DNA from 2 places in the Blastococcus jejuensis genome. Region 1 is predicted to be linked to the other one. Evidence: riboswitches for the same ligand, from Rfam matches in the RefSeq annotation. Region 1 holds a riboswitch; the other holds the start of a gene.
The links. Region 1 has a riboswitch for thiamine pyrophosphate ahead of ABD644_RS08195 (alcohol dehydrogenase catalytic domain-containing protein). Riboswitches for the same ligand answer to the same signal wherever they lie in the genome.

Region 1 (7,215 bases):
GTCCGCCACCGGCTGCCCGGCCGGACGGACCTGGCCCGGGTGTGCCTGCTCGCCGGGATCGGTTTCGGCATCTTCGCCCTGTTGCCGGCGTTGAAGATCCCGGCCAATCCGCCTGCCCTCGGTGACCCCGCGACCGTCGGCACCCGGACGGCGATCTACGGGACCGTCCTCCTGAGCGGCATCGTCTCCGCGATGCTGGTCGCGGCACTGGTCAGCTTCCTGCAGAGCCGGGCGGTCAGTCCCGCGGCGACCGCGACCGCCGCCGTCGGGACGCTCACCCTGCTCCTGGGGACCATTCTCGTCCTGATCCCCGCCAATCCGGACCCGATCGCCGCGGACGTGCCCGCGGCGATGGTGTGGGACTTCCGGGTCGCCTCGCTGGGGCAGCTCGCGGTGCTGTGGACGACCCTGGGCCTGGCCGGCGGCTGGCTGGTCGACCGGCTGGCCCGCCCACCGATCACGGGATGAGCACGGCGCGGCCGAGCACCCGGCCGGCGCGCAGATCGTCGAGCACCCGCCCGACGTCGCCCAGCGGGTAGCGCGTCACCCGCGTGATGAGCCGACCTCGAGCGGCGAGGTCGAGAGCCTCCACCAGTTCGGAGCGGCGGTTGCCGACCGACGTGACGATGCGCTGTTCCGGCACGACGAGCGACAGCGGGTCGAATTCCACCCGATCGAAGCTGTAGCCGACATAGACCAGGGTGCCACGCTTGGCGAGGGACGCCAGCGCGGCCGCACCCGTGACCCGAGTGCCGACCAGCTCGAAGACCACGTCGGCCCCAGCCCCGCCGGTCGCCGCGCGGATCGCGGCGACCACGTCCTCCCTGGCCGCGTTCACCGTCGTCTCGGCGCCCAGCTCCCGCGCGAGTGCCAGCCGTTCCGGGTTGCGGGCGACGGCGATGGGTCGCGCTCCGGCTTCCCTGAGCACCTGCACGAGCGCAAGGCCCACTCCACCGCTGCCGTAGACCACCGCCGTGGCGCCCGCGGTGATCCCGGCAACGTCGACCGCGTGGAGCGCCGTGGTGCCGCTGCAGCAGAGAGCGGCCGCCTCTGCCAGGTCGAGTCCCTGGGGAACGGGCACGGTCGCCGACGCCGGGACGACGAGCTGCTCGGCGAACCCGCCGTCGGTGCCGAAGGCCAGGAAGCCCAGCGGGGCGTCGCAGAGATGGTCGTCCCCCGTGCGGCACCACCGGCAGCGGCCGCAGGCATGCAGGTAGTGCACCGCGACCCGGTCACCGGGCTGGACGTGCTCGACGGCCTCGCCGACCTCGGCGACGATCCCCGCGACCTCGTGGCCGAGGGTGATCGGCCTCCGGCCCGGGGTGAGCAACCCGTCAACGAAATGCAGCTCGGTGCCGCAGACCCCAGCCGCCGCCACGTCGATCAGCACGTCCCACGGGCCTGGCCGGGGCGGCTCGACGTCCTCCGTCCCCAGCGGCCGACCGACCTCATGAAACCGCACAGCACGCACAACTGCCTCCCTACGCCGGCATGACCCGGACAGGTTCGAACGGTCGGCGGCCCTAGCCGCCCTCTCAGCCCACTCGGATGGGCTCCCGCGATACGCCGGGCAGGCTACCGCCAGGGTCCGAGGCTGCACGCGCCCGGGCGGCTGTTACGTTCGCGGCGTACGTGGCACGGGGTGTCCCGCCCGGGACTGAGAACACACCCGTCGAACCTGCTCCAGTTGACACTGGCGAAGGGATGTCACCGGCATGTCCGGATCCAGCACGGAACTGATCGACCTGCGCGCCGTCCACGAGGCGCTGCGCGCGACCGCCCCCCTGGTGCACTGCCTGACCAACACCGTCGTCCAGGCCCTCACCGCCAACGCGCTCCTGGCCGTCGGCGCCGCACCCGCGATGGTGGACGCCCCGCAGGAGGCCGGCGACTTCGCCGCCGTCGCCTCCGCGGTGCTGGTGAACGTGGGGACCGTCCACGAGCGGACCGCGGAGGCGATGCGGATCGCCGCGCGCTCCGCCGGGACGGCGGGGACGCCATGGGTCCTCGACCCCGTCGCCGTCGGCGCCCTCGCCTACCGCACCACGCTGGCCGACGAGCTGCTGGCACTGCGTCCCACTGTGGTGCGCGGGAACGCCTCGGAGGTGATGGCGCTCGCCGGCGCAGGCGCGGGCGGGCGGGGCGTGGACAGCACCGCGGGAACCGATGACGCCGCCACCGCCGCCGCCGAGCTGGCCCGGCGGACCGGTGGCGTGGTGGCCGTCAGCGGGGAGGTCGACCTGCTCACCGACGGAACGCGAACCGTCCGGGTGGGTGGCGGTTCGGTGCTCCTGACGAGGACGACGGGTGCCGGGTGCGCGCTCGGCGCCCTCGTCGCCGCCTACGTCGCCGCCACCGACGACCCGCTGACCGGAGCGGTCGCCGCCCACGCCCACGTGGCACTCGCCGCGGAACGAGCCGCGGCGACGGCCGCCGGACCGGGCACGTTCGCCGCCGCGTGGCTCGACGCACTCGACGCGGTCGACGCCGACGCGCTGGCGAAGGCAGACGTGCGCGTCGCCCGATGAGACCGCCGTTTGACCCGACGCTCTACCTGGTCACCGACACGCAGCTGTGCGCGCCGCGGCCGGTGGCCGACGTCGTCCGGGCGGCGGTGGCCGGTGGGGTGACCGCGGTGCAGGTGCGCGACAAGGGCGCCTCCCGTCGCGACCTGCTCGCCCTCACCAGGGCGGTGCAGGAGGCGGTCGCGGAGGTCCCGGGGGTGGCCGTCGTGGTGAACGACGCGGTCGACGTCGCGCTGCTGGCCGCCGCCGACGGCGTGCATGTTGGCCAGGAGGACCTGCCGGCCACCGAGGTGCGGGCCCTGATCGGCCCCCGACGGCTGCTCGGCCTGTCGGTGTCGTCGCCCGCCGAAATCGCTGCCGCCCTGGCACTGCCGACCGGGACGCTGGACCTGGTCGGCGTGAGCCCGGTGTGGGGAACGCCGACCAAGCCCGATGCCGGACCGGCTCTGGGCCTGGACGGGACCCGCGAGCTGGCGGCCGCCGCCCGCGCCGGGGGGCTGACCGCCGTGGCCATCGGTGGCATCGGCGCCGACCGGGCCGCAGAGGTCGCGGCCACCGGGGTCGACGGCATCTGCGTGGTGTCGGCCCTCTGCGCGGCGGCCGACCCGGCGTCCGCGGCCCGGAAGCTGCGTCGAGAACTCTCCCGAGGCGTGCCCGCCGAGGTGTACCGGTGACCGCCGTGGCCCTCACCGTCGCCGGTAGCGACCCCAGCGGTGGCGCCGGCGTGCAAGCAGACCTGAAGACGTTCAGCGCGCTGGGCGCCTACGGCACCGCCGTCCTCACCGCGCTGACCGCGCAGAACACCCGTGGGGTCACCGGGGTCCATCCGGTCCCGGCCGCGTTCGTCGAGCTGCAGCTGCGTACCCTGCTCGACGACGTCGAGGTGCACGCCACCAAACTCGGCATGCTGGGCACCGCCGAGGTGGTGCGCGAGGTGGCCGCCGTGCTCGCCGAGCGCCGTCCCGGCCCCGTCGTCTGCGACCCCGTGATGGTCGCCACGAGCGGGGACCGGCTGATCGACGAGGCCGCGGTGTCCGCCGTCCGCGACGAGCTGCTGCCGCTCGCCGACCTGGTCACACCGAACGTGCCGGAGGCCGCGGCACTACTCGACGTCGCCCCGGCCACCGACGTCGACGCCCTCCCGGAGCAGGCCGTCGCCCTCCTGACGCTGGGACCGCGCGCCGTGCTGCTCAAGGGCGGGCACCTCGGCGGCGAGGAGAGCGTCGACGTGCTGGCCTCCGCTCAGGGCGTGCACGTCACCCGGCGCCCGCGGGTGCCCACGACCGCGACTCACGGCACCGGGTGCACGCTCTCCTCGGCGATCGCCGCGCTCGCGGCCTGCAGGCCAGGCGCCGGGTGGCCCGTGCTCGTCGACGGCGCCCGCGACTACCTGCAGCGGGCGCTGCGGGCCGGGAATGGGCTCGACATCGGCTCCGGCCACGGTCCGGTGCACCATTTCGCCGGGATCTGGCCTGACTGACCGGCGCGTCAGTGGTCGGCCCGCGCGGCACCGCGCCGCAGCGCGAGGCCGTCGAGGAGCAGGCCGGTGGCCAACGCCGCACCGACGCCTTCGCCGGCGCGCATCCGCAGGTCGAGCAGCGGCTCGACGCCCAGGTGCTGGAGCACGAGGGCATGCCCGCCCTCGCGGCTGCGCTGGCCGGCGACCAGGCAGGCCTGGACGGCAGGTTCGAGCTGCACCGCCACGAGGGCCGCGAGTGAGACGGCGAAGCCGTCGAGGACGACGACCGCGCTCGCCTCCGCTGCACCTCGTGCGACCCCTGCGAGCACCGCCAGTTCGGGGCCTCCGAGCTCGGCCAGGGTGAGCAGCGGGTCCGCACCCAACGTCGGGTGCGCCCGTCGTGCCCGGTCCACCGCGGCGGACACCGCCGCGTGCTTGCGCTCGAGCATTGCCGCGTCCGCGCCGGATCCGAGACCGACCACCGCGGCGGGGTCGGCACCGAGCAGCCCGCAGGCGAGGGCGGCCGCCACGGTCGTGTTCGCGACGCCGATCTCCCCGAGCGCGACGATGCCGGTCGCGCCCACGTCCCTCCCCAGCCGGTGCCCGGCCTCGACGAGGTCGTGCGTGTCCGCGAGCGTCATCGCCGGCGCGTGCACCAGGTCCCCGCGGGGTCCCGGCGGCCGCAGGCCCGTGACACCGGGGACGGGTGTCCCGGCCACCCCTGCGTCGACGATCCGCAGCTCCAGGCCGACCGATCGGGCGGCGACGGCGCCGAGCGAGGTCCCGTGGACGGCGGCGTCCAGCACGTCCCGGGTGACCGACGAGCGGTAGGGAGAGACCTCGTGCACCGCGACGGGATGGTCCGCGGCGGCCAGGAGGAGCACCCCTCCGGCGGCCGCACCGCGGCCCAGCGCCACGGCGCGGTCGATCGCCCGGTCCAACACCCCCAATGAGCCGGGCACGGTGAGCAGCCGGTCCGCCTCGTCCCGGGCGCCGACCACCGCGAGCTGGTCGGGCGCGCGCATTCGCGATGGCGGCGCGGGGGGCGCCCCGCCATCGTCGGGCCAGCGGTCGGTGAGCACGACGTCGCACAGCGGGAGCCGCCGTGACCAGCCCGCGCGTTCCAGCCCGGGCGCCGGCGGGCGCTCGTCGGGCCAGCCGAGGCACAGCCAGCCCAGCGTGACCACGCCGTCGGGCAGGCCGAGCAGCGCGGCCAGGTCCTCCGGGCGGAAGAGGGTGACCCAGCCGACGCCCAGCCCCTCCGCCCGGGAAGCCAGCCACAGGTTCTGGATCGCGGCCGCGCAGCTCCACAGGTCGGCGTCGGGGAACGTGGCCCGGCCCAGCACCCCGGCTGCCGGGGTGCGCCGATCACAGCAGACGACGATCCCCAGCGGGGCCTCGCGGACGCCCTCGAGCTGCAGGTCGAGCAGGCGGCGGCCCGCGTCCGCGTCGAGTCCGGCCGCTTGGCGCAGCCGCTCGCGGTCGGTGAGGACCGCTGCCCGGTCCCGGACCTCCGGGTCGCGGACGATCAGGAACCGCCACGGCTGGCTGTGCCCGACCGACGGGGCGGCATGGGCCGCCCCGAGTACCCGGTCCAGCACCTCACCGGGCACCGGGTCGGGCCGGAACCGGCGGACGTCGCGCCGGGCCCCGATGGCCTCGTACAGCCCCGCCCGGAGACCCGGTGTCAGCGCCCAGCCGGTGGGGTCGGCAGCTCGCTCAGAGGCGGCCGACCCGTCACCGACGAGCGGCACCGGCCGGGGCCACACCCGCTCGCCCGGGGTCACGGTGCTACGTCGCCAGCGGCAGCTGGATGCGGCCGCCGTGCGCGGTGAACTCGGCCGCCTTCCTTCAGCCCCGCCTCGATCGCCTCCTCCGACGTCAGCCCCCGCTCCTCCGCGTAGCGGCGCACGTCCTGCGAGATGCGCATCGAGCAGAAGTGCGGGCCGCACATGGAGCAGAAGTGCGCCGTCTTGGCCGGCGCCGCGGGCAGCGTCTCGTCGTGCATCGACCGGGCGGTGTCGGGATCCAGGGCCAGGGTGAACTGGTCCTCCCAGCGGAACTCGAACCGGGCGTCGGACAGCGCGTCGTCCCACGCCTGAGCGCCGGGGTGGCCCTTGGCGACGTCGGCGGCGTGGGCGGCGATCTTGTAGGCGATCATCCCGTCCTTGACGTCGTCCCGGTCGGGCAGTCCCAGGTGCTCCTTGGGCGTCACATAGCAGAGCATCGCCGTCCCGTGCCAGGCGATCATCGCCGCGCCGATCGCCGAGGTGATGTGGTCGTAGCCGGGCGCGACGTCCGTGGTGAGCGGGCCCAGCGTGTAGAAGGGCGCCTCGTGGCACAGGTCGAGCTGCAGGTCCACGTTCTCCTTGATCTTGTTCATCGGCACGTGGCCCGGGCCCTCGATCATCACCTGGACGTCGTGGTCCCAGGCCACCGTGGTCAGCTCACCCAGGGTGCGCAGCTCGGCCAGCTGCGCCTCGTCGTTGGCGTCGTACACCGAACCCGGCCGCAGCCCGTCGCCGAGGGAGAAGGTGACGTCGTAGGCACGCAGGATCTCGCAGAGCTCGGCGAAGTGGGTGTAGAGGAAGTTCTCCTGGTGATGGGCCAGGCACCAGGCCGCCATGATCGACCCCCCGCGGCTGACGATGCCGGTCTTGCGCCGGGCGGTGAGGGGCACGTACCGCAGCAGGACGCCGGCGTGCACGGTCATGTAGTCGACGCCCTGCTCGCACTGCTCGACCACGGTGTCGCGGTAGACCTCCCACGTCAGCTCCTCGGCCTTTCCGCCGACCTTCTCCAGGGCCTGGTAGATCGGCACTGTGCCGATCGGCACCGGGGAGTTGCGCAGGATCCACTCGCGGGTGCTGTGGATGTTGCGGCCGGTGGAGAGGTCCATGACCGTGTCCGCGCCCCACCGGGTCGCCCAGGTCATCTTGTCCACCTCCTCCTCGATGGAGGAAGCGACGGCCGAGTTGCCGATGTTGGCGTTCACCTTCACCAGGAACTCCCGGCCGATGATCATCGGCTCGGACTCCGGGTGGTTCACGTTCGCCGGGATCACCGCTCTGCCTCGGGCGACCTCGGCACGCACGGTGTCGACCGACACTCCCTCCCGGACGGCGATGAACTCCATCTCCGGGGTGATCAGACCCCGCCGGGCGTAGCCGAGCTGCGTCACGGCCGCGTCGCCGACAGCCCGCCGGGGGCGGCGGCCATCGCCCCCGAAGA
Region 2 (8,036 bases), on a different contig from region 1:
CGAGGGCGTGGGGCCCGCCGCCGTCCTCACCGACCTGGACGCCGCCATGGAGGGTCTCGCGACGGGTGCGATGGCCACGGCCGTCATCGCCCAGGTCGAGCAGACCCGCGGCGAACGGTCCGCCGGCCTCACCCGGTTGCGCTGGTCGAACGCCGGCCACCCCCCGCCGCTGGTGATCCACCACGACGGGCGGATCGAGGAGCTGGCCGGCCCCCGGGCCGAGCTGATGCTCGGCGTCGACCCGACCGTCCACCGGACCGAGCACGTGGTCACCGTGCGACGGGGCGCGACGCTGCTGCTCTACACCGACGGGCTGGTCGAGGACCGGGATCTGCCCCTGGACGAGGGCATGGCCCGGTTGAAGGCGGTGCTCGCCGAGCTCGCCGCGGAGTCGCTGGACGATCTCTGCGACGCCGTCATCGAGCGGCTCCGCCCGCAGGGGCTGCAGGACGACGTCGCGCTCGTCGCCATCCGGCTGGATTCGCAGGACCGACCGCGGCCGGTGGACGCCGGGCCGCGCCGCCTGCCGCCGGGGATCGCCCCGGACTGACGCGGTTCAGCGCCGGGGGGACCTCAGGTCCGGGGGAGCAGGGCCCAGACGTGCTTGGCGCCGCCGCGGACGTACCAGCCGTGCTCGATGGCGAGCTCCGCGATCAGGTACAGCCCGAGCCCGCCCTCGCTGGGGTCCCGGTCGACGGCCGGCGTGGGCGCGATCTCGGGGGCCTGGTCGGACACGTCGATGAGGAACGCGTCGGGGGTCTGCCCGACGGAGGCGTGCACGCGCCCGCCCCCGTGGCGCAACGCGTTGGACGCCATCTCGTCGAGGGCCAGGACCAGCCGGTCGTGGACGTCGGCGGTCTCGGGATCGCTGCCGGCGCCGGTGACCGCGTGCCCGCGCAGCTCGGCCCGGACGCTCGCCAGCTGGACGACGTCGTGCAGCTCCCAGGCCAGCAGGGACGCCGCCTGCGGCGGGGATGCGGACGGCCACACCGGCCCGGCCGCCTGCCCTGTCACCTGCATCCCCTCACCCTTCTGGCCGCCTCGGGACGGCAAGCCGAACAGTTCCGTATGGGCCGTAGGCGACCCGGTCAAACGTGAGTGCGACGAGTCTCACTCTCCCGGGTCGGCCGGACCCCGGCGGTCGGGTCAACGGGCCAGCTCGGCCAGCTTCGTGACGGTGTTCCAGTTGCGGGCCGTGCCCGGGATGCCGAGCAGACGGTCCCACTTCCATGCGGCGAGCGGGGTGTTCTGGATGCCGTCGGGCAGCCACAGGTAGAGCTCGCGGCCGCGCACGAGGTAGTCGCCGCCGTCGGCCGTCGGCAGCGCGTCGACCTTGTCGGGCGGCGGGGGCTCCTGGAGAAAGGTCACCAGGTACCGGGCCGGGTCGGTGGCGAGGGACTCGAAGGGGTCGCCGGCGACGACGGCGGCGACCTCCGCGGCGGTCCGGACGACGACGGGCACCTCGAACCCGAACTCCTGCTCGATCACCGCGCGGACGTCGGCGGCCAGCGCCCCCTCGTCCAGCGGGCTGTCGAGCAGCACGTTGCCGCTGCGCAGGTGCGTGCGCACCGCCTCGTGGCCGCGGCCGGTCAGCACCTCGCGCAGGCGCGGCATCGCGACCTGCCGCGCCTTGCCGAGGTTGATGCCGCGCAGCAGGACGACGTAGCGGGTGTCGGCCACGGCGGCGACGGTAGCGCGCCGACCAGCCCTGCGCGGAGCGGATCAACCACCGACGAACACCGGGTCCCAGGCGCCGGCCAGCACGCTCAGGGCGACGGCGAGCACACAGACCACGACGGCGCCCCCGACGAACACGACGTCGCGACGGTGCAGGCTCGACCCGCGGGCGTTGGTGCGCGGGATCCCCGAGTCGAAGCCGCGGGCGTCCATCGCCGTCGCGAGACGCGAACCCCGCCGGACGGCGCCGACCAGGAGCGCGAAGCCGATCCCCGCGACCAGCCGCACCCGGGCGATCGGGTTCCGGCCGGCCGACACCCCGCGCGTGCGCCGGGCGAGGCGGACCGACTCGAACTCGGTCACCAGCAGCGGCACCAGCCGCAGTGCGGCCAGCGCACCGAAGGCGAAGCGGGTGGACAGCCGCCAGTGCAGGGTGAGCGCGTCGGCCAGCCGCACCGGGTCGGTGGAGGCCACCAGGAGCACCCCCGGCAGCGCGAGCCCGATCACTCGCAGCGCCAGGCCGACGCCGGTGACCACGGTCGCGTCGTCCGACAGCAGCACGTTCACCAGCCCGACGGACCCGGCGCCGATCAGCAGCGGCCAGGTGCGCCGCCACAGGTCCCGGGGCCGGCTCAGGCCGGCGGCCGGCAGCAGGCACAGCTCGGCGGCGACGACGACCGCCGGAGTGACGACGTCCAGGCTGGTCAGGAGCACGACGGTGACGACGGCCATCGCGCTGAGCTGGGCGACCGGGTTGATCCGGGACAGCGGGACGTCGGCCACCGGCCCCAGCGCCAGGGACGCCGTCACAGTGCTCATGGTTCGACTCCGGGCTCGTTCCGCTCCTCGCTCGCTGGCGCTCGCTGCGATGCTCGCTCGCCTGTCGTCCTCACAGCCTCAACCTGTCGTCGGCCAGCACGTCGACGAGGTCCCGGTCGTGGGTGACGACGGCGACCGCGCAGCCCCGGGCGCGCTGCTCGGCCAGGAGCGTGACCACCTCGCGCCAGGTCGCGGCGTCCTGCCCGAAGGTCGGCTCGTCGAGCACCAGCACCCGCGGCGAGGTCGCCAGCGCGGTGGCCACCGACAGCCGGCGCTGCTGGCCGCCGGAGAGCGTGTACGGGTTGGCCTCGGCGAACGCCGTCAGGCCGAGTCGTTCCAGCAGTTCGTCGGCGGTCGCGCGGGCGGCCGCTGCGTGCTCCCCGGACCGCAGCGGCCCGAGGGCGAGCTCGTCGCGCAGCCGGCCGGTCAGGAACTGCTGCTCCGGGTTCTGGAAGACCGTCCCGATCCGGGTGACCAGTTCCTCGGCCCGCCAGCGGTGCGGCGCGCGGTACCCCCGGCGGACCCCGGCCACCAGCTCCGGCGCCGCCTCGATCCGGCCGGTCGTGGGCGCCCGCAGGCCGGCCAGCAGGAGGGCGAGCGTGGACTTGCCGGTGCCGTTCGGCCCTGTGACGGCGAGGGCCCGCCCCCCGGTCACGAGGGCGGTGGTCGGCGGCAGCGCGGGCACCCGGGCGCCGCGGTAGGTGAAGCCGACGGCGTCCGCGGCGAGCAGGACCGGTCCGTCGCCCGCGCCCGGGAGACGCAGCCCGGCGGTGCGGTCGGCCGGGCGCCAGCCCGGGCCGTGCTCGACCAGCCCGCCGTCGGTCAGCTCGACGACGCGGTCGACCAGTGGCAGCCACGGGCCCGCGTCGTGGTCGACGACGATCACGGTGGCCCGCCGGTGGGCGGTCGCGCGCGCGACGGCGCCACGCACCAGCGCCGCCCCGGGTGGGTCCAGCTGCGCCGTCGGCTCGTCGAGCAGGAGCAGGCCCGGATCGCGGGCGAGGGCGCCGGCGAGTACGAGGCGCTGCTTCTCACCGCCCGAGAGCGCCTGCGTGGGCCGGTCCCGGCCGTACGGGAAGCCGACGGCCTCCAGCGCCGCGTCGACCCGCGGCCAGATCCGCTCGCGCGGCAGGCCGGCGTTCTCCAGCCCGAACGCGACGTCGTCGCCGGCGCGGGTCATGACCAGCTGGCTGTCCGGGTCCTGGGCCAGCAGACCGAGCCGGCCGCGGGCCGCCCGGGGCGGGGCGCCGTCGATGGTCAGCTCGCCGGCGACCTCGGTGCCCTCGGCGTCGAGGATCCCGGCCAGCGCGGACAGCAGCGTCGACTTCCCCGCCCCCGAGGCGCCGGTGAGCAGCACCCGCTCGCCCGGCTCGACGACGAGGTCGACCCCCGTCAGGGCCCAGGCGAGCCGCGACGGGTGGCGCACGCCGAGCCCCCGCGCGACGACGCGGACCGGGCCGGTCGTCGTGCGGGCGACACCACCGGTGGTGGTCACCGGCCGGTCAGACGCGGGCGCGGCCCGAGGCGAACGAGCTCAGCGCCCCGGTGCGGGCCAGGGCACGGACCAGCAGGAGCCCGACGACGCCGGCGAGCAGCACGCTGGAGAGCGTCGTGAAGAGCGTGTAGGGCAGCGTGAACACCCAGAACGGGTACTCGGCCGAGACCGGGTAGTAGAGGCTCAGGTCGAGGATCGACGTCGACAGGCCGGCGGTCACCCCCGCCAGCACCGCGGTCGCCCAGCCGAAGCTGCGGTACCGGGTGAGCAGGAAACCGAGCTCGCCGCCGAGGCCCTGCACCAGGCCGTAGACGACGATGATCCCGCCGTAGGGCGAGCCGAGCAGCAGGCTGACCGCCGCGGCCAGCGTGGAGGCGAACACCGCCGCCCCGGGCTTCCGGATCAGCAGGCCCGCGACCACGCCCGGCATCAGGTAGACGCCGTTGAGGATCGCCGAGAGCGGCGGGAAGAAGTCCAGCGGCGCCGAGAGCACGCCGAAGACGAGGTTCCAGGCCCAGAACACGACGCCGAAGGCGACGCCGAGGACGGCGGCGACGACGATGTCGACGGTGCGCCAGCGCACGCCGGCACGACCCGGCTCGGTGGCATCGGTGGACGACGGACGGACGGCCTGTTCGGCCATAGCTCCTCCAGACTCCCTGCGCCGGCATGACCCGGATCAGGTTCGAGGGTCTGCGGTGTCCCGCACTCTCAGCGCCGAAGCGCTCCCCTGTCGGTTTCTTCTGTTGTGCGCAGAAGCCTAGACCTCCGGTGACGGTGCGGGCCCCCGCCCCTCGGCCGGTGCCGCTCGGGGCACGATCGGGGGATGGAACCGATCGTGCTGGACTGCGGGTGGCTCCGGCTCCGGCCGTGGCGCGCGGGCGACGCCGACGCGGTCTGGGCGGCGCTGCAGGACCCCTCGATCCGGCTGTGGAACGGCGGCGGGGTGGGCTCGCGCGACGAGGCAGCCGCGCTGGTGGCCCGCCGGGCCGACTGGGAGTCGGGCACGCACGCGTCGTGGGCCGTCGTCGGCTCGGACGACGGGCTGCTCGCATCGGTCTCGCTGCACTCGATCGACGCGGTGCAGGGCGACGCGGAGATCGGCTACTGGACCGCGCCGGCCGCTCGCGGGCGGGGCGTGGCCACGGTGGCCGTCGACACGGCCTGCCGATGGGCGTTCGGCGCGCTGGCCGTGGACCGGATCGAGCTGTGCCACGCCGTCGAGAACGCGGCATCCGGGCGGGTGGCCGAGAAGGCCGGCTTCACGTTCGAGGGCCGGCTGCGCCGCTCCTACCGGTACGGGGACGGGCTCAAGCACGACGAGCTGCTCTGGGCCCGCCTGTCCGACGATCCCGTGCCGCCGGTCAGCTCCCGCGGCGCAGGCCCCGCCGGGTCATCGCCGCCGTCGCCGCCGTCCAGGCCCGGACCGGGACCAGCCGGGCGACCTTCATGACCAGCATCATGGGCAGCGGGAAGACGATCTCGGCCTTGTCCTTCGCGATCCCGTCGGCGATGGCGCGCGCCGCGGCCTCCGGTGAGATCAGGAACGGCATCGGGAAGGTGTTGCGGTCGGTCATCGGCGTGCGGACGAAGCCGGGGGACACCGTCTGGACGACGATCCCGCGCGGGCCGAGGGAGCCGCGCAGCGCCTCGAACAGGTGCAGCAGCGCCGCCTTGGTCGACCCGTAGGCCTCCGCCCCCGGCAGGCCGCGGTAGCCGGCGACCGACGCCGTCCCGACGATCTGGCCGCGGCCCTGCTCGAGCATCGTGGGGACGACGCCCTCGAGCGCGTGCACCGTGCCCATCAGGTTGGTCTGCAGGTGGTCGGCGAAGGCCTGGCTGTCCCAATGATCCACGTGGAACCTCGACCAGGTGCCGGCGTTGAGCACCGCGAGGTCGAGGCCGCCGAGCGCCGCCCGGACGTTCGCGGCGGCCGCGACCGTGGCCGCGCGGTCGGTGACGTCGACGGGTTCCACGTGCATGCGCCCGCCGGCGACGGCCCGTAGCTTCTCCGTGCTCCGGGCGCTGATCGCCACCGCTGCCCCCCGGTCGGCCAGCTCGCGGGCCAGCGCGGCCCCGATGCCGCTCGACGCCCCGGTGACCCAGACGCGGGCTCCGGCGATCCGCACCCTCAGGCGCCCGCGAACGGGTGGCGGGCCAGGCCCAGCTGGCTCACGCCGAGGTAGCCCACCCGGAAACCGGCCTCGCAGTAGGCGAGGTAGAACTCCCACATCCGGCGGAACGTGCCGTCGAACGAGCCCTCGAGCCGGTCCCAGTTGGCCAGGAACTGCTCCCGCCACAGCGCCAGGGTGTGCGCGTAGTGCGGGCCGAGGTCGCGGCGTTCGACGACGGACAGCCGGGTGTGCGCCGTGAGGGTGTCGGTGATCGCCCGCAGCGACGGGATGATCCCGCCGGGGAACACGTACTTGTGGATCCAGGTGTAGCTGCGACGGGTGGCCATCAACCGGTCGTGGGCCATGGTGATCGCTTGCAGGCCCACCCGGCCGCCCGGGGCGAGCAGGCCGTCCAGCGCGCCGAAGTAGGTCGGCCAGAAGCGCTCGCCGACCGCCTCGATCATCTCCACCGAGACGATCGCGTCGTAGGAGCCGGTCGCCTCCCGGTAGTCCTGCAGCCGGACGTCGACCAGGTGCCCGACGCCGGCGTCGTCCGCCCGCCGGCGGGCCAGCGCCTGCTGCTCGGTCGACAGGGTCAGGGTGGTCACGCGGGCGCCGCGCTCGCTGGCCGCCCGGATGGCCAGCGCGCCCCAGCCGGAACCGATCTCCAGCACGTGCATGCCCGGACCGACGCGGGCCAGGTCGAGGATCCCGTCCATCTTGCGGCGCTGGGCCGCGGCCAGGTCGTCGCCGGGCTCGAACCAGGCCGAGGAGTAGGTCATCGTCTCGTCGAGGAAGGCCTCGAACAGCTCGTTGGACAGGTCGTAGTGCCGCGCGATGTTGCCGCGGCTGTTCTCGGGGGTGTTCTCCTCGTGGGCCGGCTGCGTGCGCTCGACGACGTGCCGCAGCCGCTGCAGCAGCGGGTGCACCAGCCGCGACATGCGGGCTGCGAACGGGGCCAGGAGATCGGCGAGGTCGGTGCCGGGCGCGGTCGTCCAGTCGCCGGTCATGTACGCCTCGCCGAAGCCGATCTTCGCGTCGGCACCCAGCCGGGCGAACACCGCCGCCGGCCGGACCATCCGCATCGTCGGGGCGTCCTTGCCCCCGGAACCGAGGACCCGCCCGTCGGGGAAGATCACGCGCACCGGGAGCGTCGCCACGGCACGCGTGAAGACGGCGGCGGCGATGCGCGCGTGGACCGGCGCCGACGGCGGCGTGGCCAGGCCCGGCCAGTGCGCCGCGTCCGGCCGCGGGACGGGGAAGCGCTGCTGGGTGCCCCGCGCCGGCCGGCTCCCGGCGGGCCCGCGCCCGTCGTGGTCGCCCCGGCCGTCGGTCCGCTGCACGGTGGTCATGAGCCGGTCCTGTTCTCGCGGTGGTTCCTCGTGCCGGCCGGCGTCCGCCCGACGGGGCTCGCGACGCCGGCGGGGGCATGGTGCGGCGTCCGCGCGACCACGGGCAACCCTCGGAGCCACAGTGTCACTCCCTGGACCCTGATCAGGGCGCTCACGCGGAGCGCCATCATGGGACGACGGAGCGTGGCAGCGCGGATGGCCCGCACCGTCGCCGCGCGGGCCGAACCGCGGACGGTGGCGGTGAACGGCGTGCGCCCCCCGTCGGTGAGGGCCATCCCGACGTGCAGCCGTGCCCCCGGCGCCGAGAACCGCATGCGGTAGCGCCCGGAGACGGCGAAGAACGGGGAGACGTAGAACTCCTTGTCGGCCTCCGCGCGGCCGGCGTCGTCCGGGCGCAGCAGGTAGGCGTGCCGCTCGCCGTACGTGTTGTGCACCTCGGCGACCAGGCAGGCCAGCGAGCCGTCGGCCCGGTAGCACCAGTGCGTCGACAGGGGGTTGAACACGTGGCTCAGCCGCCCGGCACCGCTGCGGGGCGAGGCCAGCATGAGCACCCGGACGACGTCGTCCACCCCGTGCAGC

Region 2: linked by a shared signal. The riboswitch ahead of ABD644_RS18485 (ECF transporter S component) and the one ahead of ABD644_RS08195 (alcohol dehydrogenase catalytic domain-containing protein) in region 1 are both predicted to bind thiamine pyrophosphate.

What each region holds. Positions count from the first base shown of each region.
Region 1 is NZ_BAAAVV010000003.1:228,599-235,813, forward strand. Features, by position in the region: gene ABD644_RS08190 (CbtA family protein) at 1-468, shown strand, start outside; gene ABD644_RS08195 (alcohol dehydrogenase catalytic domain-containing protein) at 458-1,471, opposite strand; TPP riboswitch at 1,462-1,570, opposite strand; TPP riboswitch at 1,629-1,722, shown strand; gene thiM (hydroxyethylthiazole kinase) at 1,716-2,528, shown strand; gene thiE (thiamine phosphate synthase) at 2,525-3,199, shown strand; gene thiD (bifunctional hydroxymethylpyrimidine kinase/phosphomethylpyrimidine kinase) at 3,196-4,005, shown strand; gene bluB (5,6-dimethylbenzimidazole synthase) at 4,014-5,771, opposite strand; gene thiC (phosphomethylpyrimidine synthase ThiC) at 5,768-7,215, opposite strand, start outside.
Region 2 is NZ_BAAAVV010000011.1:51,159-59,194, reverse strand. Features, by position in the region: gene ABD644_RS18510 (SpoIIE family protein phosphatase) at 1-550, shown strand, start outside; gene ABD644_RS18505 (ATP-binding protein) at 574-1,020, opposite strand; gene ABD644_RS18500 (DUF1697 domain-containing protein) at 1,147-1,680, opposite strand; gene ABD644_RS18495 (energy-coupling factor transporter transmembrane component T family protein) at 1,723-2,496, opposite strand; gene ABD644_RS18490 (ABC transporter ATP-binding protein) at 2,567-3,991, opposite strand; gene ABD644_RS18485 (ECF transporter S component) at 3,999-4,634, opposite strand; TPP riboswitch at 4,631-4,733, opposite strand; gene ABD644_RS18480 (GNAT family N-acetyltransferase) at 4,818-5,444, shown strand; gene ABD644_RS18475 (SDR family NAD(P)-dependent oxidoreductase) at 5,356-6,120, opposite strand; gene ABD644_RS18470 (class I SAM-dependent methyltransferase) at 6,123-7,457, opposite strand; gene ABD644_RS18465 (DUF1365 domain-containing protein) at 7,454-8,036, opposite strand, start outside.